3 regions of the Micromonospora sp. LOL_021 genome follow, and region 3 is predicted to be linked to each of the others. Evidence: riboswitches for the same ligand, from Rfam matches in the RefSeq annotation. Region 3 holds a riboswitch; each other region holds the start of a gene.

Region 1 (7,652 bases), on a different contig from region 3:
TCCTTGACCTCGCAGAGCCAGCCGTCGACGTGCAGCAGGAAGTCGTCGAACTCGGCGTCGTGCGGCCGGTCGTCCAGACCGAGGTCGTGGTCGAGCCGGGCGGCCTGGATCAGCGTCCAGATCTGCGCCCGGATCGCCGGCAGTTTCGCCGGGTCCAGGGCGGCGATGTTCGCGTGCTCGTCGAGCAGCTGCTCCAGCCGGGCGATGTCGCCGTAACTGTCCGCCCGGGCCATCGGCGGCACCAGATGGTCGATCAGGGTGGCGTGCGCCCGGCGTTTGGCCTGGGTGCCCTCGCCAGGGTCGTTGACCAGGAACGGGTAGATCAGCGGCAGGTCACCGAGGGCGGCGTCCGGCCCGCAGGCGGCGCTGAGCCCGACCGTCTTGCCCGGCAGCCACTCCAGGTTGCCGTGCTTGCCGACGTGCACCACGGCGTGCGCGCCGAAGCCGTGCTCCAGCCACCGGTACGCGGCCAGGTAGTGGTGGCTCGGCGGCAGGTCCGGGTCGTGGTAGATGGCCACCGGGTTGGCCCCGAAGCCGCGTGGCGGCTGCACCAGCAGCACGATGTTGCCGGCGCGTAGTGCGGCCAGCACGATCTCGCCGTCCGGATTCCGGGACCGGTCGACGTACAGCTCGCCCGGTGGCGGACCCCAGTGCCGTTCGACCTGTTCGCGCAGCTGCGCCGGGAACTCGGCGTACCAGCGGCGGTAGTCGGCGGCCGGGATGCGCACCGGGTTGCCGGCCAGCTGCTCCTCGGTCAGCCAGTCCGGGTCCTGCCCGCCGGCGGCGATCAGCGCGTGCATCAACGCGTCACCGTCGCCGTCGGCCAGGCCGGGGACCGCGTCGGGGCTGTCGGGTGGCCCGACGTCGTAGCCGGCGTCGCGCAACGTCCCGAGCAGCGCCAGGACGCTGGCGGGGGTGTCGAGCCCGACCGCGTTGCCGATTCGGGCGTGCTTCGTCGGGTACGCCGACAGCAGCACCGCGATCCGTTTGTCACCGGCCGCGACGTGCCGCAGCGCGCCGTGGCGGACCGCGATCCCGGCCACCCGGGCGGCCCGCTGCGGGTCGGCGACGTAGACAGACAGTCCGTCGGCGTCGATCTCCTTGAACGAGAACGGCACGGTGATCAGCCGGCCGTCGAACTCGGGGATGGCCACCTGGGTCGCCGCGTCCAACGGGGACAGCCCGTCGTCGGTGGCCGCCCAGGTCTGACGGGAGCTGGTCAGGCAGAGTCCCTGCAGGATCGGCACGTCCAGCTCGGCGAGGGCGCCGACGTCCCAGGCGTCGTCGTCGCCCCCGGCACCGGCGGTCGCCGGTCGGGTCCCGCCGGCAGCCAGCACCGTCACCACCAGGGCGTCGGCCTGACCCAGGGTGGCCAGCAGCTGCGGGTCGGCCGAGCGCAGCGAGGCGCAGTAGACCGGCAGCGCCCGGCCGCCGGCGGCGTCGACCGCGTCGCACAGCGCGTGCACGAAGCCGGTGTTGCCGGCCAGGTGATGTGCCCGGTAGTAGAGCACCGCCACGGTCGGCCGCACCGGTCCGTCCGGCGCGCTCGCGCGCTCCAACACGCCCCACTCCGGGGCCGGCCGTGGCGCGGCGAAGCCGTGCCCGGTGAGCAGCACCGTGTCGGACAGGAAACGGTGCAGTTCGGCGAGGTTCGCCGGCCCGCCGTGGGCCAGATAGGCGTGCGCCTCGGCGGCCACCCCGGCGGGTACGGTGGACAGCTCCATCAGGGCGGCGTCCGGGGCCTGCTCACCGCTGAGCACCACCACCGGACGGGGTCCGGCCAGCAGCGCGTCCAGCCCGTCCGGCCAGGCTCGGCGGCCGCCGAGCAGCCGGACCACCATGAGGTCGACGCCGGACAGCAGCTGTGGAAGGTCGTCGACCGACAGCCGGGCCGGGTTTGCCAGGCGCCAGTCGGCACCGCTGGCTCGTCCACTCAGCAGATCAGTATCTGAAGTGGACAAAAGTAGCATCATCGGACGCCCGGTCCTCCCTCGGGGTCCGCGCCCCGGGTCGTCGGTCGCGGCGACCGGAGTCTCCTGGCTCCCGGATCAACGCTCGCCCCGGCCTTCCGGCACCCGACTGAGGGGACCGTGGCCGTCGGTGGGGTCTGCTCCCCGGTGACAGTGGCGGGACCGCACCGGATTCACACCGGACTTCCTCCACTTGTCGCCGCGTCTGGCTACGAACACTGTCACGACCGGCGGACGTTTCGTCAAGGTGTGATGTATTCGCCGTGCGGCGGCCGCCGTCCGGAGACGACCCGTAGTATCCGCCGAGTGCCCGCCTTGCCATCGCCGCCCGCCCGGGGCGCACCCGATGCCTGCCCCGGCGCCCTGCACCTGCACCCGGCCGCCGACGGCCTGCTGGCCCGGATCCGCTGCCCCGGAGGGCTGCTCACCGCCGTCCAGCTACGCCTGCTGGCCGCCGTCGCCCGCGACCACGGTGATGGACATCTCGAACTGACCAGCCGGGCGAACGTCCAGCTACGCGCGGTCGCGGCCACCGCCACCGGACCACTCGCCGCCCGGCTGCGTGCGGCCGGGCTGCTACCGTCGACCGCGCACGAACGGGTCCGCAACATCCTCGGCTCCGCCCTCGCTGACATCGACTCCCCGGCGGCCTGGGACGTCGGGGCGCAGGTCCGCGCCCTCGACGCGGCGATCTGCGCGGAGCCGGACCTGGCCCGGCTCTCCGGGCGGTTCCTCTTCGCCGTCGACGACGGCGGAGGCGACACCGTCACGGCCCGAGCCGACGTCGGTCTGCTGCCCGGACCGGACGACGACGTGGCCGTGCTGCTCGCCGGTGCCGACCACGGGCTGCGGGCCGGGCCCGCCGACGCGGCACGGGCCGCGGTCGCCGCCGCCCGTGCCTTCCTGGACGATCCGGACGCGGCGGCCGGCAGCGCGTGGCGCCTCGATGATCTGACTCCGGCTGGGCTGGACCGCGTCGTGACCCGGGCCGGCACCGCACCCGGGGTGCGGCGTACCGCGCGGCGGTGGCAACAACCGCCGCCGGCCGCCGGCCCCGCCGTGCCGGTCGGGGTGCGGCACCGCCCCGACGGCGACTTCGCGCTGGTCGTGGCGATCCCGTTGGGACGGTTGACGGTCGACCAGGCCGACCTGCTCGCGGCCGCGTCGCCGCAGCTGCGGATCACGCCCTGGCGGGGAGTGGTGCTGCCCCGGGTGACCGACCCCGCCGGTTGGGCGGACCGGTTCACCCGCGCCGGGCTGGTCACCGACCCCGGCTCGCCGTGGCTCGGAGTGACCGCCTGCGCCGGGCTGCCGGGCTGCGCCCGGTCGCGGGCCGACGTGCGCGCCGAGGCGGCAGCGACGCACGCCGGGCGGCCGGCCCCGACCGGCGGTGTGCATCCATCACTGGGGCGTCGTCCCCACCTACCGGTGCACTGGATCGGCTGTGAGCGTGGTTGCGGCACTCCGGCCGGGCCGGTGGTCCGGGTGACCGCCACCGGTGCCGGGTACCAGATCGACGCCCCCGACCGGACCAGAGTCCACCTCCCGACCGGGGCCGCCCTCGGCGCGGCCGTCCAGACCGCACGTGAGGAGCCATGATGGAGCATGTCCGCGACGCGGCCGAGATCTACCGGCAGTCGTTCGCCACCATCCGTGCCGAGACCGATTTGAGCCGACTCACCGCCGAGCAGGCCCGGGTCGCGGTGCGGATGATCCACTCCTGCGGGATGGTCGACCTGGTCGACGACCTGGTCTTCTCGGCGCGGGTGGTGGCCGCCGCCCAGGGCGCGCTGCGGGCCGGCGCGCCGATCCTCTGCGACGCCACCATGGTCGCCGCCGGCGTCACCCGGCGCCGGCTGCCGGCCGACAACCCGGTGCTGTGCACCCTGACCGACCCCCGGGTGCCCGAGCTGGCCGACCGGCTGTGCACCACCCGCAGCGCTGCGGCCGTCGAGCTGTGGGTCGACCGCCTCGACGGCGCGGTGGTCGCCGTCGGCAACGCACCGACCGCGCTGTTCCGGCTGTTGGAACTGGTCGACGCCGGTGCCGGCCGCCCGGCGGCGGTGCTCGGTGTACCGGTCGGTTTCATCGGCGCTGCCGAATCCAAACAGGCCTTGATCAACCATGGTGGACTGGAACACCTGGTGGTCCGGGGACGACGCGGCGGCAGCGCGATGGCCGCCGCCGCACTCAACGCGATCGCCAACGACGACGAGGGACAGGTGGGGCGTTGAACGCGGGTCGCGGCGGAGCAGGTCAGCTGTACGGCGTCGGGCTCGGCCCGGGCGACCCGGAACTGATCACCGTGAAGGCGGCCCGGCTGATCACCGCCGCCGACGTGATCGTGCACCACAGTGCCCGGCACGGTCGCAGCGTCGCCCGGTCCATCGCCGAGCCGTACCTGCGCGCGGGACAGATCGAGGAGGCGTTGGTCTACCCGGTGACCACCGAGCGCAGCACCCACCCCGGCGGCTACCGGGCGGCGATGGACGAGTTCTACGCCGACTGCGCGCGACGGCTCGCCGCCCATCTCGACGCCGGTCGGACCGTGGTCGTGCTCGCCGAGGGCGACCCGCTGTTCTACGGCTCCTACATGCACCTGCACAAGCGGCTGGCCGACCGGTACCCGACCGAGGTGGTGCCCGGGGTCACCTCGATGAGCGGGGCGGCCGCCGCACTCGGCCGGCCGTTGGTGGAGGCCGACGAGGTGCTCACCGTCCTGCCCGGCACCCTCGACGGCGGGGAGTTGACCCGGCGGCTGGCCGAGACCGACGCCGCCGCCGTGCTCAAGCTGGGTCGGACCTTCCCGGCGGTACGCGACGCGATGGCCGCCGCCGGCCGACTCGACGACGCCTGGTACATCGAACGGGCCAGCACCGGTGGGCAGCGCGTCGCGCCGCTGGCCGACGTCGACCCGGCTACGGTGCCGTACTTCTCCCTGGCGTTGCTGGCCAGCCGGCGCGGTGGCGCCGTCGCGGCGAGCACCGCCGAGACTGACCGGTCCGGCCGGGGAGAGGTGGTGGTGGTCGGCCTCGGACCGGCCGGCCGGGACTGGATCACCCCGCAGGCCCAGGCCGCTCTCGCGGCCGCCGACGACCTGGTCGGATACGGACCGTACCTGGCCCGGGTGCCGGCCAACCCCCGGCAACGCCGGCATCCGTCGGACAACCAGGTCGAGGCGCAGCGAGCCGCGCACGCGCTTCGGCTGGCGGCCGACGGAGCCCGGGTCGCGGTGGTCTCCTCCGGCGATCCCGGGGTGTTCGCGATGGCCACGGCGGTGTTGGAGGTCGCCGCCGAACCCCGCTGGAAGGACGTGCCGGTCCGGGTGCTGCCCGGCGTGACCGCCGCCCAGGCGGTGGCCGCGCGGGTGGGGGCACCACTCGGGCACGACTATTGCGTGCTGTCGTTGTCGGACCGGCTCAAACCCTGGCCGCTGATCGAGCGGAGGCTGCTCGCCGCCGCCCGCGCCGACCTGGTGATCGCGATCTACAACCCCGCGTCGCGCAGCCGGACCTGGCAGCTGGCCCGGGCCCGGGATCTGCTGCTGGAGCACCGGTCGGCGCAAACCCCGGTGGTGGTGGGCCGCGACATCGGCGGCCCCGGCGAACGCGTCGACGTGGTGGCGCTGGTCGATCTGGATCCGGCCACGGTGGACATGCGGACCCTGCTGATCGTCGGTTCGTCGACGACCCAGGTCGACCACGGCAGGGACGCGGCACCGGTGGTGTTCACCCCACGGCACTACCCGGGCTGAGCACCTGCCGCCGTGCCGAGCCCGACCAGCCAGGTCAGGGCGGCGTCGACGTCGCTGACCGTCGGCGCGGGTGGCGCGGCGGCCCGGTCGACCATCAGCACCGGCAGTCCGAGCTCGCGGGCGGCGACGAGTTTGGCGTGCGTCTCGTCGCCGCCGCTGTCCTTGGTGACCAGCACGTCGATGGCATGCGTGCCCATGAGCGCCCGCTCGCCGTCCACGGTGTACGGCCCACGGTCGAGCAGCAGTACCCGGTCGGCGGGCAGCGGCGGCTGTGGCGGGTCCACCGTCCGGATCAGGAAGAAGATGCCGGTCAGCGGCGCGAAGGCGGCCAGGCTCTGCCGGCCGGTGGTCAGCATCGCCCGGCTGCCCAGTGTGGGCAGCGCGGCGGCGGCAGCGGTCAGGTCCGGCACCCGGTGCCAGACGTCGCCCGGTCCGGCCGTCCAGCCCGGCCGGCGCAGCACCAGCAGCGGTGTGCCGGTCCGGGCGCAGGCGGTGACCGCCGAGGTGGAGATCCGGTTCGCGAACGGGTGGGTGGCGTCGACCACCGCGCCGATGCGTTCCTCCTGTAGCCAGCGGGCCAGCCCGTCCGGTCCGCCGAAACCACCGACGCGGGTCTCGCCGTGCGGCAGCCGGGGCCGGGCCACCCGGCCGGCCAGCGAGGTGACCACCCGCGCCGTCGGGTCGGTCGACAGCGCGGCGGCGAGCCGGCGTGCCTGGGCGGTGCCGCCGAGAATGAGCACCCGGCGTCCGTCGTCCGGGCCAGGGCCGGCCCGGTGACCGGTCATTGCCGGCACCGGTCGGCGCTGTACAGGTGGCTGTCGGGGAAACCGGCCGCGCCGAGCACCGCGCCGACGACGATCACCGCGGTACGCCGTACGCCGGCGGTGTGCACCTGACCGGCGATGTCGGCCAGCGTGCCCCGCAGCAGCACCTCGTCGGGACGGCTCGCCCGGGCCACCACCGCGGTGGGACAGTCCGGGCCGTAGTGCGGTAGGAGGTCGGCCACCACCTCGTCGATGCGCTGCACGGCGAGGTGCAGCACCAGGGTGGCCCGGCTGGCGCCGAGGGTGGCCAGGTCCTCGCCCGGTGGCATGGCGGTGGAGCTGGCGGACACCCGGGTCAGGATCACCGTCTGGCCGACCTCCGGCACGGTCAGCTCCCGGCCGAGCGCGGCGGCGGCCGCGGCGAAGGCGGGCACGCCGGGCACGATCTGGTACGGCACCCCGGCGGCGTCCAACCGACGGATCTGTTCGGCGACGGCGCTGAACAGCGAGGGGTCGCCGGAGTGCAGCCGGGCGACGTCGAGCCCGGCGGCGTGCGCGGCCAGCATCTCGGCGACGATCTCGTCCAGGGTCAGCTGGGCGGTGTCGACCAGCCGGGCCCCGGGCGGGCAGTGGGCGAGCAGCTCGGTCGGGACCAGGCTGCCGGCGTACAGGCAGACCGGGCTGGTCGCGATGACCTCGCGGCCCCGGACGGTGATCAGGTCGGCGGCACCGGGGCCGGCACCGACGAATCGTATGGTCAACGGCGTTCCACCACCCACTGGGTGACGGGCATCGCCGGCCGCCAACCGGTGAAGCCGCCGACCGGCGCGGCCCGACTGATTCCAATGCGGGTCAGGTCGCCGCCGAGGCGGGAGTGCCAACCGGCGAGCAGCGCCTCGGACTCGACGGTCACCGCGTTGACCACCAGCCGGCCGCCGGGCCGCAGTGCCGACCAGGCGGCGTCCAGCAGCCCGGTGGTGGTGACCCCGCCGCCGACGAAGATCGCGTCCGGGGGGTCCAGGCCGACCAGTGCCTGCGGGGCCGCCGCGGCGACCACCGTGATGCCCGGTACGCCGAGTGTCGCCGCGTTCGCCGCGATCCGTTCAGCCCGCCGTGCATCGTGCTCCACGGCGACGGCCCGGCACTGCGGATGGGCACGGGACC
Region 2 (7,652 bases), on a different contig from region 3:
TGACCGTCGCCGAAGGAACCAGGCTATTGGAGGTGTTCCTGGCCGTGCTGCGCGGCTACGGACTCCAGCGGTCGGCGGCGGTGCACGCCACCCGCTGCCTACGAGCGATGATGTACGGCTTCGTCTGCCTGGAAATCGACGGCGGCTTCGGCCTGCCCGAGGACGTGACGGAGAGCTACGAACGGCTGATCGCCATGTTCACCGCCAGCCTGCCGCGGGACTGACACCGCCCGCCGCGCGGCCGTGACCAGCCGGGTCGCGATCAGCGGCCGGGCCGCCCAGTGCAGGTGCAGATACGACGCGTGCACGCCACCGGCGACGAAACCCTCCGGTGCCGCGCCACGCCACCCCCAGGCCGGTGCCGCGCCGGCCCGCGGTGTCACCTCGGTACGGTGGAACTCGTGGCCGGTCAGCCGGGCCCCCTCCGGCGCCAGCACACTGTCGGACAGCGCCACCGCGTCGCGGTAGCCGAGCGTCAACCGGGACGTCATTCGCGCGTCCGCCGGCAGCACCCCGCACATCGGTGCCTCGTCGAGGGTGCGGCACAGCCACAGCAGACCGGCGCACTCGGCGACGATCGGCGCACCGGCGGCCGCCAACGCCGCCACCTGCCGCCGCAGCCCGGCGTTCGCGGCCAGCTCTGCGGCGTACACCTCGGGAAAGCCGCCGCCGACGACCAACGCTGCGGTCGCCGCGGGCAGCCCCTCGTCGTGGACCGGATCGACGGTCCGTACCTCCGCGCCGGCGGCCGTCAGCAGCTCGACGGTCTCCGGATAGCCGAAGCTGAACGCCGGTCCACCGGCGACGGCGACCACCGGCCGGTCACCGCTCGCCGCTCCTGGCGCGTCCTCGCCGGGACCGGCGTCCGACTGCCGCACGGCGGCCGCCGGCGACCAGGGTCCGACTGTCAGCGGGGGCACGGCACCCGCCACCGCCGCCACCGCGGCGAGATCCACCGACTCGGCGATGAGCTCCGCCAGCGACCCGACCGCCGTACGCGCCTCGACGGCGCGTTCCACCGCCGGCACCAGACCCAGATGCCGCGACGGGGTGTCGACCGACGGATGCCGACGCAGCACCCCGAGTACCGGGGCGCCGACCTCCTCACAGGCGTCCCGCAGCACCTGCTCGTGCCGGTCGGAGCCGACCCGGTTGAGGATCACCCCGGCGATGTGGATCTGACCGAACGACCGGAACCCGTGCACCAGTGCGGCGATCGACCGGCTCTGCCCGGCCGCGTCGACGACCAGCAGCACCGGGGCGGCCAGCAGCGCTGCGACCTGGGCGGTGGAGCCGATGTCGGCGCCGCCGACTCGGCCGTCGTAGAGCCCCATCACGCCCTCGATGACCGCGAGGTCGGCCCCAGCGGCGCCGTGGGCGAACAGTGGCGCGACGCGCTCCTCACCGACCAGCACCGGGTCCAGGTTGCGGCCGGGCCGGCCGGCGGCGAGCGCGTGGTAGCCGGGGTCGATGTAGTCCGGGCCGACTTTGAAGCCGGCGACCCGGACACCCCGGGCCGCGTAGGCGGCGAGCAGGCCGGTGGCCACCGTGGTCTTGCCGTGCCCGGAGCCGGGTGCGGCGATCACCACCCGGGGTACGGCTACCACTCGATGCCCTGCTGGCCCTTGCGGCCGGCGTCCATCGGATGCTTGACCTTGGTCATCTCGGTCACCAGGTCGGCGAGGTCGATCAACTCCGGGGCGGCGTCCCGGCCGGTGACCACCACGTGCTGACTGCCGGGCCGGTCCCGCAGCACCGACACCACCTCCGCGACGTCGATCCAGCCCCACTTGATCGGGTAGGTGAATTCGTCCAGCACGTAGAATCGGTACGCCTCGGCGGCCAGATCTCGGCGAATCTGGGCCCAGCCCTCGGCGGCTTCGGCGGCGTGATCACGCTCGGTGCCCGGGCGCTGAATCCAGGACCAGCCTTCCCCCATCTTGTGCCAGGTGACCGGGGCACCCCGGCCGGACTCGCCGAGGGTACGCAGGGCCGCCTCCTCACCGACCTTCCACTTCGGCGACTTGACGAACTGGTAGACGACCACCGGCCAGCCGGCCGACCAGGCCCGCAACGCCATCCCGAAGGCCGCGGTCGACTTGCCCTTACCTGGTCCGGTGTGCACCGCGAGCACCGGCTGACGGCGCCGGGCCCGGGTGGTCAGCCCGTCGTCGGGGACGTGTTCCGGTCTGCCCTGTGGCATCAGGCGGCCCTCCCGGCGGCGAGGCCGGCCCGGCTCGGGGCGCCGGCCCGGTTCGTCGCGATCGCCCGGGTGACGGCGCCCGGCTGCGGCACCACCGCCGACAGCGCCTCCAGCGGCAGCCATTCGGCGTCGAAGCCGGTGGCGAGCCGCCGGGCCAGGCCCAGTCGCACCGGACCGGACTCGCAGTCGAGCACCACCATCGCGGTGCCGGCGAGCAGCGGCGCCAGGGCTATCGGATCCGGCCCGCTGGTCGACCGCCCGTCGGTGACCAGCAGCACCAGCGGCCGGCGACGTGGGTCGCGGCGGCGCTCGGCGGCGACGGTGGCCGCGGCGGCCCGTAGCCCGGCGGCGATCGGGGTACGGCCACCGGTGCGCAGCTGCGCGAGCTTGGCGACGGCCACCTCGTGGCTGCTGGTCGGCGGCAGCACCACGTCGGCGGCGGCACCCCGGAAGGTAATCATCCCGATCCGGTCCCGCCGGTGGTAGGCGTCGCGCAGCAGCGACAGCACGGCGGTCTTGACCACGGTCATTCGCTGCCGGGCCGCCATCGACCCGGAGGCGTCGACCACGAACAGGATCAGGTTCGCCTCCTGGCCGACGTAGCGGGCCTGGCGCAGGTCGGCGGGGGTGATCCGGCGGGCGCCCCGGGACGCGGCGGCGCGCACCGTGGCCGGTAGATGCACCGTCGACGGCCGTCCGGTCGGTGATCCGGCACCGACCACTCGGCCCCGGTCGGCGTGGGCCGCCGAACGTCGGCCGGGCGTCGCGCCGGCACCGAGCCCGGGTAGGCGCAGTGTCCGGGGCCGGTACGCGGGCCCGGCCGCCGCCGGAGCCGGACCGTCCGGCGGTACGCCGTCCGGCTGCTCGGCACCGGCCGCCGGCCCACCGGCGTCCGGCGTAGCTGGCTCGGAAAGCGGGCCGCCGTCGGACTCGGGCGGGCCGGGTGACGGGCCGCCGTCCGGTGGTGGCGGACCCTGCGGCAGGCCGCCGTCCGGTGGTGGCGGACCCGGCGGGAGCGGAGGGTCGGGGTCGTCGTCGCTGCACTCGTCACGCAGCACCTCGTCGAGGCGCTGCTCGTCAGCGCCGGGCGGGTCGAGCGGGTCACGGCGCCGCCGGTGCGGCAGCGCCAGCCTGGCCGCGTCGGCGACCTCGGCGGCGGTGACCGCCGTCTGACCGCGCCAGGCGGCCAGCGCGACGGCGGCGCGGGCCATCACGATGTCGGCCCGCATACCGTCCACCTGGTACGCCAGGCAGATCCGGGCGATCCGGTCGATCTCGGCATCGGGCAGCGTGACCGCGGGCAGGGCCGCCCGCGCGTCGCGTACCCGCAGTGCGAGCTGGTTGTCGGCGGACCGCCAGCGGTCCGCGAACGCCACCGGGTCGGTCTCGTACGCGAGCCGCCGGCGCACCACCTCGGCCCGGTCGGCCACCTCGGTCGGCGCGGCCACCGACACCATCAGCCCGAAGCGGTCCAGCAACTGTGGACGCGGCTCGCCCTCCTCCGGGTTCATCGTGCCGACCAGCAGGAACCGGGCGGCGTGGCTGACCGACACCCCGTCGCGTTCGACGTGCGCCCGGCCCATCGCCGCCGCGTCCAGCAGCAGGTCCACCAGATGGTCCGGCAACAGGTTGACCTCATCGACGTAGAGCAGGCCCCGGTGCGCGGCGGCGAGCAGCCCCGGCTCGTACGCCTTCACGCCGGCGCTGAGCACCCGCTGAATGTCGAGGGTGCCGACGACCCGGTCCTCAGTGGCGCCGACCGGCAACTCGACCAGGGCGGCCGGGCCGCCGCGTGCGGTCACCGGCGCGGTGTGCGGCCCGTCCGGGCAGATTGGGTCCGGGGCCGCCGGGTCGCAGCCGAACCGGCAGCCGAGCACCCGGTCGACCTCCGGTAGCAGCCCGGCCAGCGCGCGGACGATCGTCGACTTTGCAGTGCCCTTCTCACCCCGGATGAGCACTCCGCCGATGCCGGGGTGCACCGCGGCGAGCAACAGTGCCTGCCGCAGGTCGGGCAGGCCGACGACGGCGGTGAACGGGTACGGCGTCATGGCAGGGGCCGACAGGTGTGCATGGTGAATCCCTCCCGCGGGTGTCCACGCCCGCGTACCGGTGGACCAGCGAGCGGCCGGAGTCTCCTGGCTGCCGGATCGACATCGCGTCCCGAGCCTTCCCGCCATCGGGGCAGTGGCTGTCTCATGGGGATGCGACTCACCGGTCACAGTGGCGGGACCGCCCCGGATTCGCACCGGGTTCCTCCGCGCACCGCTCGTGCCGGTCATGCTCCCCCACCGAAGGTCCACCGTCAATGTGGCGCCGGTCCCGGTACCTGCCACGGCCGCAGCCATTGCCCGGGCGGTCACGACGGCGGTACGCTGCGCAGGCCACGGTGTTCGGGAAGCCGGTGTGAGTCCGGCGTGGTCCTCGCCACTGTGACCGGGAAGTGTCCGTTCCACCAAGCCACTGGGCCGACGACGTCCGGGAAGGCGGGACGGCCGCGACGATCCGGGAGCCAGGAGACCGGCCGTGGCATGCACCGCATCGCCACGAGGCATGGACGAGAGGATTTCCTGGCATGACTGCACCTTCTGTCGGCGGAGACGTCACCACCACCGCCATCCGCGTACCGCTCGTCGGTTGGTTGCTGGCCGCCGTCGCGGCGGTCGTCATCTACCTGGTCGCGCAGGACAACGGGCTGGTGCTGGCCGGTGCCGCCGAGTTCGTGCACGAGTTCACCCACGACGGCCGGCACGCCCTCGGCGTCCCGTGCCACTGAGCGGGGGTCAGCTCCGTGAGCACCTACCCGTTCAGCACGGTGCTGAGCCGCGGCCTGCTCGCCGGTGCGGCCGCCGGCGTGACGGGCGCGGTGGCGGCCCTGCTGATCGTCGAACCGCAGATCGAGTCTGCGCTGGTCGTCGAGGAGGCCCGCGCGGCGACCGGGACGGCCGGACACAGCCACGACGAGGAGTTGGTCGGTCGGGCCATGCAGGTCTTCGGTGGGCTGGTCGCCACCGTCGCGGTGGCGCTGTGCCTGGCGTTGATCGTCGCCGTGGTCTTCGCGGCGACCCGGCACCTGCTGCCCGGCCGTGACGACTTCCGCCGGGTGGGGCTGCTCGCCGGGCTCGGCTTCGTCGTGGTGGCGCTGCTACCGGCGATCCACTTCCCGGCCAACCCGCCGGGTGTCGGCGACCCGGACACCGTCAACCAACGCACCGGACAGTACCTGTCGTTCATCATCGCCGCAGCCGCCGTCAGCTGGCTGGCGCTGCTGGCCCACCGACGGCTGGCCGGCTGGGCGCGGCCGGCACCCTACCGGACGGTGGTCGCGGCGGCGCTGGCCGTCGTCGGGTACGCCCTGCTGCTGGCGCTCTGGCCGGCCACCGGGGTCGACGTGCCCGCCGACATCCCGGCGGCGCTGCTGTGGGAGTTCCGACTCGCCTCGCTGGCGCAGCTCGCCACGATGTGGACGGTCCTCGGGGTGGTGTTCGGACTGCTGCTCACCCCGGCCCGGACCGGTGATCGGCGGACCACGCTCGCCAACGTCGCGTGACGGCGGAGGACGGCGCGGCGGGCGCGGCACCCAGGCACTCCGTCCGGGTGACCGTCTGCCGGGGCTGCTGTTGCGGCACCCGCCGCAAACACCCGGACGTCGACCACGACCGGCAGCTCGACGTCCTGCGCGCCGCCGGGTCGGTACGGGTGTCCGACTGCCTCAACGCCTGTGACCGGTCCAACGTGGTGGTGGTGCAGCCGGCCGCGCTGGCCCGCCGACTGGGCGCCCGCCCGGTGTGGCTCGGCGGCGTGCTCGACGAGACGTCACTGTCGAGTGTCGTCGAGTGGATCGCGGCCGGCGGGCCGGGCCTGGCAGCACCCCCGGACCGGCTCGCCGGGCTGTGGTTCGCCGCCCCTCGCTGGGGAAGGTCTGCCTCGACGCCCTGACCCGCGTGGTGCCGTCGCTTGTCGGCCGCCGCGATCCGGCGGCCGACAAGCGACGCCCCCGAACGTGCGCCTGCCCCGGATCACGGCCACCGGACGTTGACCATGTTCGGATGCCCGCAGCAGCGCGCAGCTCGCCCATGAGCCGGGGCTGACCCGCAAACGCGTCAAGGTCGCGCTCGACGAGCTGAGCGGCCACGCCGGCCGCGCGGCCGGTACGGCGGCAGGACATCTGGCGCCAGCGTTTCCGTACCGTGCACGGTATCGACCTGCCCGGCCCGGACCGCCCAACGGTACGCAGCCTGGGCAGCCGGGCCGGCGCCCGCGACCGGGTCCGGGTGCTGCAGCGGCCGCCCACCGTTGACGACCGCAGCGTCGAGCATCTCGCCCAGCAGTCTGGTCATCTCCCATGAACAGACGGAGTTACCCGTGCCAAGTCCGGGCTGCGCCAACTGCGTGGCGTTCCCCGAGCAACAGTGATGCCGGGCCGGACGGGCAGGTGGGACAGGTCCGGCTGCGGCAGCGAGCAGCAGCCGGACGGAGACGATCAGCCACCGGCGGTGCCGTAGTACGCGGTGCGCATGATCTGCTGCATGTCGTCGAGCATCGGCATCCGCGGGTTGGCCGGTGCGCACTGGTCCTCGTAGGCGTTGACCGCCTGTTGCGGCAGGCTGGCCAGGAACGACGCTTCGTCCACCCCGACCGCCCGAAACGACGGCTCGATGCCGACCGCGTCACGCAACCGTTCGACGGCGGCGGCGTACGACTCGACTCCCTCGGCGGGGGTGGCCGCCGGCAGGCCGAGCATCCGGGCGATCTCCTGGAACCGCTCCGGAGCCCGGTAGTTCTCGTACTTCGGCCAACCGGACAGCTTGCCGGGCCGCGCCCCGTTGTAGCGGATCACGTGCGGCATCAGGATCGCGTTGGTCCGACCGTGGGCGATGTGGAACGTCGCGCCGAGGGTGTGCGACATGGCGTGCACTATGCCGAGGAAGGCGTTGCCGAACGCCATTCCGGCTATGGTGCCGGCGTTGTGCATCTTCTCCCGGGCCTCGGGGTCGGCGGCGCCGTCACGCACCGCCCGCTCCAGGTAGGCGAAGATCAGCCGGATCGCCTGCAGAGCGAGCCCGTCGGTGTAGTCGTTGGCGTACACCGACACGTACGACTCGGTGGCGTGGGTCAACGCGTCGAAGCCGCTGTCGGCGGTCACCACCGCCGGCAGGTCGGCGGCGAGCACCGGGTCGATGATCGCCACGTTCGGGGTGAGCACGTAGTCGGCCAGCGGGTACTTCCTGCCGGTCACCGTGTCGGTGATCACCGCGAACGGGGTGACCTCGGCCCCGGTGCCCGACGTGGTCGGGATGCAGACCAGCTTCGCCAATTCTCCCGGAGCCGGGAAGGTGAACGCCCGCTTGCGGATGTCGAAGAACTTCTCCCGCATGTCGGCGAAGACCACCCCGGGATGTTCGTAGCGCAGCCACATCACCTTGGCCGCGTCCATCACCGAGCCGCCGCC
Region 3 (7,652 bases):
GAGTCGCTGCGCCGGGCCCTGCGCCGGGAGCTGGCCGACTCACCGTACGTCGGGGACGTCCGCGGTCGCGGTCTGCTGGTCGGCGTCGAACTGGTAGCCGACCGGCAGACCGCGCGGCCGTTCGGCCGTACCTCCCGGGTCGCCGAACGGGTCGTCGCCGCCGCCCGGCACGCCGGTCTGCTGCTCTACAGCGGAACCGGCTGCGCCGACGGCGTCGACGGTGACGTGATCCTGCTCGGCCCGCCGCTGGTCGTCTCCGCCGACGAGGTCGAGGAGATCGCGGTGGGCACGGCGGCGGCGATCCGCGCCGTCACCGAGCCGGCCGCAGCGGGGTAGCCGGTCGCGGCGGGCCGGGCGGGGACGCGGGTCAGAAGTCGTCGTCGAAGGTCACCGAGCCGGTCACCCCGACCTGGTACGCCGACACCCGCCGCTCGAAGAAGTTGGACAGCTCCTGCACGTCCTGCAGCTCCATGAACGCGAACGGGTTCTTCGACCCGTACATCGGTTCGATGCCGAGCACCGCGAGCCGCCGGTCGGCGACGTGCTGCAGATACTCCCGCATGTCGGCCAACGACATCCCGGACACGCCCTGGTCGAGCAGGTCCGCAGCGAACTGCACCTCGCACTCCACCGCCTCGGCCAACATCTCCTTGACCTGCTGCTGCATCTCGGCGTCGAACAGGTCCGGCTCCTCGGCGCGGACCGTGTCCACCACGTCGAAGGCGAACGCCATGTGCATCGACTCGTCGCGGAACACCCAGTTGGTGCCCGAGGCGAGACCGTGCAGCAGACCCCGGGAACGCAGGAAGTACACGTACGCGAAGGCGCCGTAGAAGAACAGCCCCTCGATGCAGGCGGCGAAGCAGATCAGGTTGAGCAGGAAGGCCCGCCGGTCGGCGCGGGTACGCAGCTCCCGCAACTCGAAGATGGAGTCGATCCATCTGAAGCAGAACTCGGCCTTACGGGCGATCGACGGGATGTTCTCCACCGCCGCGAACGCCGCGAACCGCTCCCGCTCGTCCGGCACGTAGGTGTCCAGCAGGTTCAGGTAGAACTGGACGTGCACCGCCTCCTCGAACAGTTGCCGGGACAGGTAGAGCCGGCCCTCCGGGGAGTTGACGTGCTGGTAGAGGTTGAGCACCAGGTTGTTCGCGACGATGGTGTCGCCGGTGGCGAAGAACGCGACCAGCCGGGACACCAGGTGCTGCTCGGCCGGCGACAGTTTGGCCAGGTCCGGCAGGTCGGAGTGCAGGTCGACCTCCTCCACCGTCCAGGTGTTCTTGATCGCGTCCCGGAACCGGTCGAAGAACTGCGGATACCGCATCGGCCGCAGGGTCAGGTCCATGCCGGGGTCGAGCAGCAGCTGCCGCCGACCGGCGCCGGTCGTGGCGTCGCTGGCGGCGTTGCTGGTGGCGGTGGCGGTCGCGGTGGCGTTGCTGGTTTCGGAGACGGTGGTCACTGGCAGGCCTCACAGGTTTCGGGGTTTTCCAGGGAGCAGGCCAACGCCTCGTCGTCGCCGGCCGCGACGACCGGCCTGACGGTCGGCGTGGCGGCCGGTGCGATGCCGACGGTGGCCTGCTGGATCCGGGTCGCCGGACGCGACCGCAGGTAGTAGGTGGTCTTCAGCCCGGACTTCCAGGCGTACAGGTACATCGAGGAGAGCTTGCCGATGGTCGGTGCGCTGAGAAACAGGTTCAGCGACTGCGACTGGTCGACGTACGGGGCGCGGGCGGCGGCCAGGTCGATCAGTGCCCGTTGCGGCAGCTCCCATGCGGTACGGAACAGCTCCCGCACGTCGGCGGGCAGGTCCGTGAGGCCCTGCACCGACCCCTCGGCCCGCTTGATCTGCTCCCGGACCGGCGCCGTCCACAGCCCGCGCGCCTTCAGCTCGCCGACCAGGTAGGTGTTGATCTGCAGGAACTCCCCGGACATGGTTTCGCGTTTGAACAGGTTGGACACCTGCGGCTCGATGCACTCGTAGCAGCCGGCGATCGAGGCGATCGTCGCGGTCGGCGCGATCGCGACCAGCAGCGAGTTCCGCAGACCGTGTGCGGCGATCGTCGACCGCAGCCGGGCCCACCGCTCGGGCTGGCCCGGCTCGGCACCCCACAGGTCCGGGTGCAGCTCGCCCCGGGCGGCCCGGGTCTCGGCGTACGCCGGATGCGGGCCGAACCGTTCGGCGAGCCCGGCGGAGGTCTCCAGCGCGGTCAGGAAGATCTCCTCCTGGACGCGGGTGGACAGCTCCCGGGCCGGCGCCGAGTCGAACGGCAGCCGCAGCGTGAAGAACGCGTCCTGCAGGCCCATCAGCCCCAGCCCGACCGGTCGCCAGCGCGGGTTCGACGCCGCCGCCTGCGCCGCCGGGTAGTAGTTGATGTCGATCACCCGGTCGAGGAACACCACGGCGGTACGGACCGTGGCGCGCAGCTTGTCCCAGTCGACGCCGTCGGCGGTGACGTGCGCGCCGAGGTTGACCGACCCGAGGTTGCACACGGCGGTCTCGGTGTCGCTGTTGACCTCGAGGATCTCGGTGCACAGATTGGACAGGTGGATCGTGTTGCCCGGCTCGCCGGTCTGGTTGGACATCCGGTTCGCGGCGTCCTTGAACGTCATCCAGCCGTTGCCGGTCTGCGCCAGGGTGCGCATCATCCGCCCGTACAGGTCGCGGGCCTTGACCGTCCGGACCGCCTTCTTCTCCGCCGCCCGGTACGCCTCGTCGAACGCCTCGCCATACAGGTCGGGCAGCTCGGGTGCGTCGGACGGGTCGATCAGCGACCAGTCGGCGTCCGCCTCGACCCGCCGCATGAACTCGTCCGGGATCCAGTTGGCCAGGTTGAGGTTGTGGGTGCGCCGGGCGTCCTCGCCGGTGTTGTCCCGCAGCTCCAGGAACTCCTCGACGTCCGGGTGCCACGGCTCCAGGTAGACGCAGGCGGCGCCCTTGCGGCGGCCGCCCTGGTTGACCGCCGCGACCCCGGCGTCGAGCGTCTTGAGGAACGGCACGATGCCGTTGGACTTGCCGTTGGTGCCCCGGATCAGCGCGCCCCGGCCGCGGATCCGCGACCAGGAGATGCCGATCCCGCCGGAGAACTTCGACAGCTTCGCCACCTGGTGGTAACGCTCGTAGATCGAGTCGAGCTCGTCACGCGGCGAGTCCACCAGGAAGCAGGACGACATCTGGGTGTGCCGGGTGCCCGAGTTGAACAGGGTCGGTGAGCTGGGCAAATAGGCCAGGCTGGAGATCAGCCGATAGAAGTCGATCGCCTCGGCCGGCGTCTGGGACAGCCCGCACGCCACCCGCAGCAGCCAGTACTGTGGCGTCTCCACCACCAGCCGGGTCTGCGGATGCCGCAGCAGGTAGCGGTCGGCCACCGTTCGCAGCCCGAAGTACTCGAAGCGCAGGTCGCCGTCGACGTCGACGGCGTCGTCGAGTTTGCGGGCGTTGCGGGCCACGAAGGCCGCGGTGTCGTCGGCGATCAGCCCGAGTCCGTGGGCGTAGCGGATCGACTGGCTGAAGCTGGCCACCTGCTGGCCGCGGACCTCCTTGTCCACGTAGGCGGCGAGCAGCCGGGCCGCCAGCTTCGAGTACTGCGGCTCCTCGCCGATCAGCTCCGCCGCCGTCTGGATGGACAGCTTGTCCAGCTCGGCGGTTGTCGCCCCGTCGTACAGTCCGCTGATCGTCCGGGTCGCCACCCGCAGCGGGTCGACCTCGGTCAGGTCGGCGACCCAGTGTTCGACCGCCTTGACGATCTTGTTGACGTCCACCGGTTCGGTGTCGCCGTTGCGCTTGCGTACCTGCATCGGTTCCCCTTGTCGTGCCTGTCCACCGGTCGAGGACACGCGGGGAGGACGCCACCGGTCGCCCACCTGGCGGTCTGCTCCGCCGGTGTGAACCGGTCGTCGGCGTCGGCCGTCCCGCGCGGCCTTCGACCACCGCACGCGACGCGTGCGGCACGCTGGCAGGTCTTCGGACTCGTGGGCGTCGTGCTCGTACCTACTGGCCGTCGCTTCCCGGACCCACCACGGGTCCAGTGCTCGGTGACGGCGGTCGTTCCCACTCACCGCTGCGGGGCAGTCCCGGACTCACACCGGGTTCCCTCTTGCCTCGACCACCGCCGAGGGGCGGCCGAACCAGCTGCGGGGTACACCATATATGGGTGCGAGCCAGAAGACGCAACACCAGATACTGTGTTCGGCGTGTCGCGGCATCGGATCGCACCGGGTACGAGGAGGAGGGGTCCGTCGGGTGAGAAGCGTGCTATGGGGTCTGTACGGGGCGGTGCTCGGCACCCTGCTCGTCGGCGTCGTCGGGGTGCTCAGCATCCAGGCGACCGGGCTGCGGGCCGGTGTGGTGTTCGACCTGAACAACGCCCTGGCCGGGATCACCTCGCCCGGTACGCCGTACCTGCCGATGCTCGGGATCGCGGCGGTGAGCAGCCTGGCCGTCTGGGCGCTGACCGTCGGACCCCGGCGACGGCCCCGACGGTGCCGGGTGGGCCTGGTCGTCGGCTTCAGCGTGTCGACCGTGGCGCTGATCGCCCTGTCGTTCGTCATCGCACCGGACATCGACGCGCAGCGCGAACTGCTGCTGGGCGTCATGCCGGGCTGGCAGGGCTGGATCCATAAGGGAGGCGGCGAATCCGCCGTACACCTGTTGCTGATCCTGGCGATCGGTTCGCTGTGGCTCAATCCGGGTCGACGATCGGACCGGCCGACCGGTGCCAGCGGGGGCGACGCGGCGACCAGCGGAGGAGGTGGCGCCGAGCCCGTCATCGACCTCGGCCGGCGCTGATCCGGCCGGTGCGGACCCGGCCGGCGAGTAGCGCGGCGCCGGCCAGCACTGCGGCGTTGCCGAGCCGGGCGGTACGCACCGGCAGCCGGTCGATCCCGGGCAGCGCCGCCGCGTGCAGCGCGGCGCGCACGTCGGCGACGAACCGGTCGCCGAGTCCGACGACGCCACCGCCGAGGACGACCACCTCGGGATCGAGCAGGTTGGCGGCGGTTGCCAGCCCTTCGCCCAGCACCCGGGCGGCCAGGTCGGTCACCTCGACCGCCACCGGATCACCGCCGGCAGCCGCCGCCGCGACCTCCTCCAGGGGCGGTGCCGCGCCGCGACCGGTCCGGGCCGCGTACTCGGCGGCGATCGCCGGGCCGGCCGCGTACGCCTCGACGTGGTCGACCGCGCCGCAACCGCAACGTCGGCCGAGGTGCCGGGCGGCCGGCAGATGCCCGACGCTGCCGGCGAACCCGTGCCGGCCCACCACCACGTCGCCGCCGACCACGATCGCGCCGCCGATGCCGGTGCCGGCGGCGACGACGAGCGCGTCCCGGGCGTCGGCGGCGGCGCCGCACCATGCCTCACCGGCGGCCATCGCGTGTACGTCGTTGCACACCACGACCGGCAGGCCGAGGGCGGCGGTGAACGCTGCCCGCACGTCGGTGCCCCGCCAGCCGGGCAGGGTGTCGGTGGCGTGGGTGACCCGACCCGCCGGGTCGACGGCGCCAGCGGTGCCGACCCCGCAGGCGACCGGGGTCCCAGCCGCGTCCCGCCCGACCTGACGGGCCAAATCGATCGCGGCGGCGAGTACCGCGGCGGCGCCCTCGGCGGCCGGCGTCGGCACCCGGCGCAGTGGGCCGACAGCGCCGTCGACGCCGACGAGCGCGGCGGCGATCTTCGTGCCTCCGATGTCGACACCGATGGTGACCGGGCCGTCGGTGCCGGCCATGGCTGCCGCCATCAGTGCTGCCCAGCCAGGCTGGCCGAACTGTCTGCGCTGGCGGCACCGGCCGGGCCGGTCGGGCGTGGAGCGGCTGCGGCGAGGCCCCGGGTCAACGCGACCGGGTCGGTGATCGCGGTTCCGACGACCGTCGCGTACGCCCCTGCGGCGAACGCGGCACGCACCTGGTCGGGGGTGGCGAACCGACCCTCGGCGACGGTCCGGACCCCGGCGGCGGTGAGCGCCGCGACGAGGTCGAGATCGGGAGCCTCCTGCCGTGGGCTGTCCGGGGTGTACCCGGACAGTGTGGTGGCCACCAGGTCCGCGCCGGCCGCCCAGGCGGCGGTGCCCTGGTCGACGGTTGCCACGTCGGCCATCACGGGCAGGCCGAGCTGCCCGTGGACGCGGGCGACCAGGGCGTCAACCGGCAGCTCGCCCCGTCCGGTGGCCTCGACGGCGACGACGTCGGCACCGGCGGCGGCGAGCGCCTCGACCAGCTCCCAGCGTGGGGTGATCAGGTCGCGGTCGGCGGCCCGCTCCTTGTGCAGCGCGATCACCGGAAGGTCCACGGCGGACTTCACCGCCCGTACGTCGTCGGGGTGGTTGACCCGTACGGCGGCGGCACCACCGAGGGCGGCGCACTCGGCGAGCCGGGCGATGACCGACGGTACCCGCAGCGGATGCCCCTCGGGGGCCTGACAGGAGACCACCAGGCCGCCGACGATCGCCGCCACCGGGTCCAGCCGCGGGGCGGCCGGGTCCTGCGGAGGCGCCGCCGGGTCGTGCGGCGGGGTCACCGGGTCTTGCGACGGGATCATCGGGCACCCCGGGAGGTGAGAAACTCGCCGTAGCGGTCGTAGAGGTTGCGGGCCGCCGGCCACACCGAGTTGGGGCTGAGGAAGTGGGAGAACTCGAAGGTGATGATTTTCTCCACGTACGGTTGGACCGCGTCGAGCTTGTGCGCCAGCTTGCGCCAGTCGGTCGGCGGGAACCGGATCGGCATGTCCCGGTCGAAGGTCTCGATGTTGGCCCAGGAGGCGATGCCGTGCCGGCGCGCCGCCTCGGCGGTCGCGGCGAAGTACTCGGCCGAGCGGGCCAGCTCCACGGTGCCGTCCTGGAACGCGCAGCAGTCGACGAGTCCGGCGTACCGCTGGAAGATCTCCTCCCAGATCCGCACGTGCTCCTCGGGCGAGCGGGGCCGCTGCCGGGGATCGGTGCTGGTGGCCATGTCGGCGCGGCCGTGGAAGAACGGCGACACCAGGACGGGCAGGTCGCTGATCTCGCGCAGCCGGGCCGCGAGGGTGGTGTTGATGTCGAGGATCCGCAGACTGGTGTCGGTGGTCTCGTGCGGCAGGTACCAGCCGCGCAGCGCTGGTGACCCGCCGTACCGCTGCCACATCTCGTCGATGACGGCGAGGTTGAGGTCGACCTCGGTCCGCCAGTCGTAGCGGTACCAGTGGTAGTGCGAGTCGTAGAGACCGAGGAAGAAGTCGATGTTGCGTTTGGCGGCAAGGTCGAGGAAGAGCTGGACCAGGTCGACGTGGACCGGCAGTGCGGGCAGCCGGTCGGTAACCGCCCGGCTCGGACAGGCCAGCCGCTCGCCCAGGCCGAGCCGGATGAGCACGATGGTGTCGATCCCGGCTTCGACGAAGGTGTCGAACTCGCGGGCCCATTCCCGCTCGCCCCAGTTCTGGGACGGGATGTCGACGCTGATCTCGTCGAGGAAGGTGCCGCTGATCGCCTGGTACGGCATGGACGTTCCTTTCGCGGTTGGTGCGGCTGCGGTCACTTCAGTCCCTTCGTCGCGATGCCCTCGACGAAGTACCGCTGCCCGAGCAGGAAAATGATCAAGGCGGGGAGGGTGAACATGACGCTGGCCGCCATCAACGGGCCCCAGTCAACGCCGTGCTCGGAGAAGAACGCGTACAGCCCGACCGACAG

Evidence for each region. Region 3 has a riboswitch for cobalamin ahead of ACFHWT_RS28055 (ribonucleoside-diphosphate reductase subunit alpha). Riboswitches for the same ligand answer to the same signal wherever they lie in the genome.
Region 1: it holds a riboswitch for cobalamin, as region 3 does, so the genes downstream of both, cobN (cobaltochelatase subunit CobN) here and ACFHWT_RS28055 (ribonucleoside-diphosphate reductase subunit alpha) in region 3, are expected to answer to the same signal.
Region 2: it holds a riboswitch for cobalamin, as region 3 does, so the genes downstream of both, ACFHWT_RS14430 (CbtB domain-containing protein) here and ACFHWT_RS28055 (ribonucleoside-diphosphate reductase subunit alpha) in region 3, are expected to answer to the same signal.

What each region holds. Positions count from the first base shown of each region.
Region 1 is NZ_JBHMIN010000018.1:88,941-96,592, forward strand. Features, by position in the region: gene cobN (cobaltochelatase subunit CobN) at 1-1,973, opposite strand, end outside; cobalamin riboswitch at 2,030-2,160, opposite strand; gene ACFHWT_RS14510 (precorrin-3B synthase) at 2,277-3,569, shown strand; gene ACFHWT_RS14515 (precorrin-8X methylmutase) at 3,566-4,204, shown strand; gene ACFHWT_RS14520 (precorrin-2 C(20)-methyltransferase) at 4,201-5,724, shown strand; gene ACFHWT_RS14525 (cobalt-precorrin-6A reductase) at 5,712-6,509, opposite strand; gene cobM (precorrin-4 C(11)-methyltransferase) at 6,506-7,249, opposite strand; gene cbiE (precorrin-6y C5,15-methyltransferase (decarboxylating) subunit CbiE) at 7,246-7,652, opposite strand, start outside.
Region 2 is NZ_JBHMIN010000018.1:73,834-81,485, reverse strand. Features, by position in the region: partial or broken gene ACFHWT_RS14450 (TetR/AcrR family transcriptional regulator) at 1-140, shown strand, start outside; gene ACFHWT_RS14445 (cobyrinate a,c-diamide synthase) at 99-1,607, opposite strand; gene cobO (cob(I)yrinic acid a,c-diamide adenosyltransferase) at 1,601-2,203, opposite strand; gene ACFHWT_RS14435 (VWA domain-containing protein) at 2,203-4,251, opposite strand; cobalamin riboswitch at 4,332-4,459, opposite strand; cobalamin riboswitch at 4,571-4,744, shown strand; gene ACFHWT_RS14430 (CbtB domain-containing protein) at 4,776-4,976, shown strand; gene ACFHWT_RS14425 (CbtA family protein) at 4,992-5,750, shown strand; gene ACFHWT_RS14420 (hypothetical protein) at 5,798-6,139, shown strand; gene ACFHWT_RS14415 (hypothetical protein) at 6,391-6,549, shown strand; gene adhE (bifunctional acetaldehyde-CoA/alcohol dehydrogenase) at 6,684-7,652, opposite strand, start outside.
Region 3 is NZ_JBHMIN010000065.1:11,199-18,850, reverse strand. Features, by position in the region: gene ACFHWT_RS28065 (aspartate aminotransferase family protein) at 1-336, shown strand, start outside; gene ACFHWT_RS28060 (ribonucleotide-diphosphate reductase subunit beta) at 368-1,459, opposite strand; gene ACFHWT_RS28055 (ribonucleoside-diphosphate reductase subunit alpha) at 1,456-3,795, opposite strand; cobalamin riboswitch at 3,935-4,145, opposite strand; gene ACFHWT_RS28050 (hypothetical protein) at 4,241-4,786, shown strand; gene ACFHWT_RS28045 (ROK family protein) at 4,764-5,732, opposite strand; gene ACFHWT_RS28040 (N-acetylmannosamine-6-phosphate 2-epimerase) at 5,732-6,529, opposite strand; gene ACFHWT_RS28035 (DUF4434 domain-containing protein) at 6,526-7,464, opposite strand; gene ACFHWT_RS28030 (carbohydrate ABC transporter permease) at 7,497-7,652, opposite strand, start outside.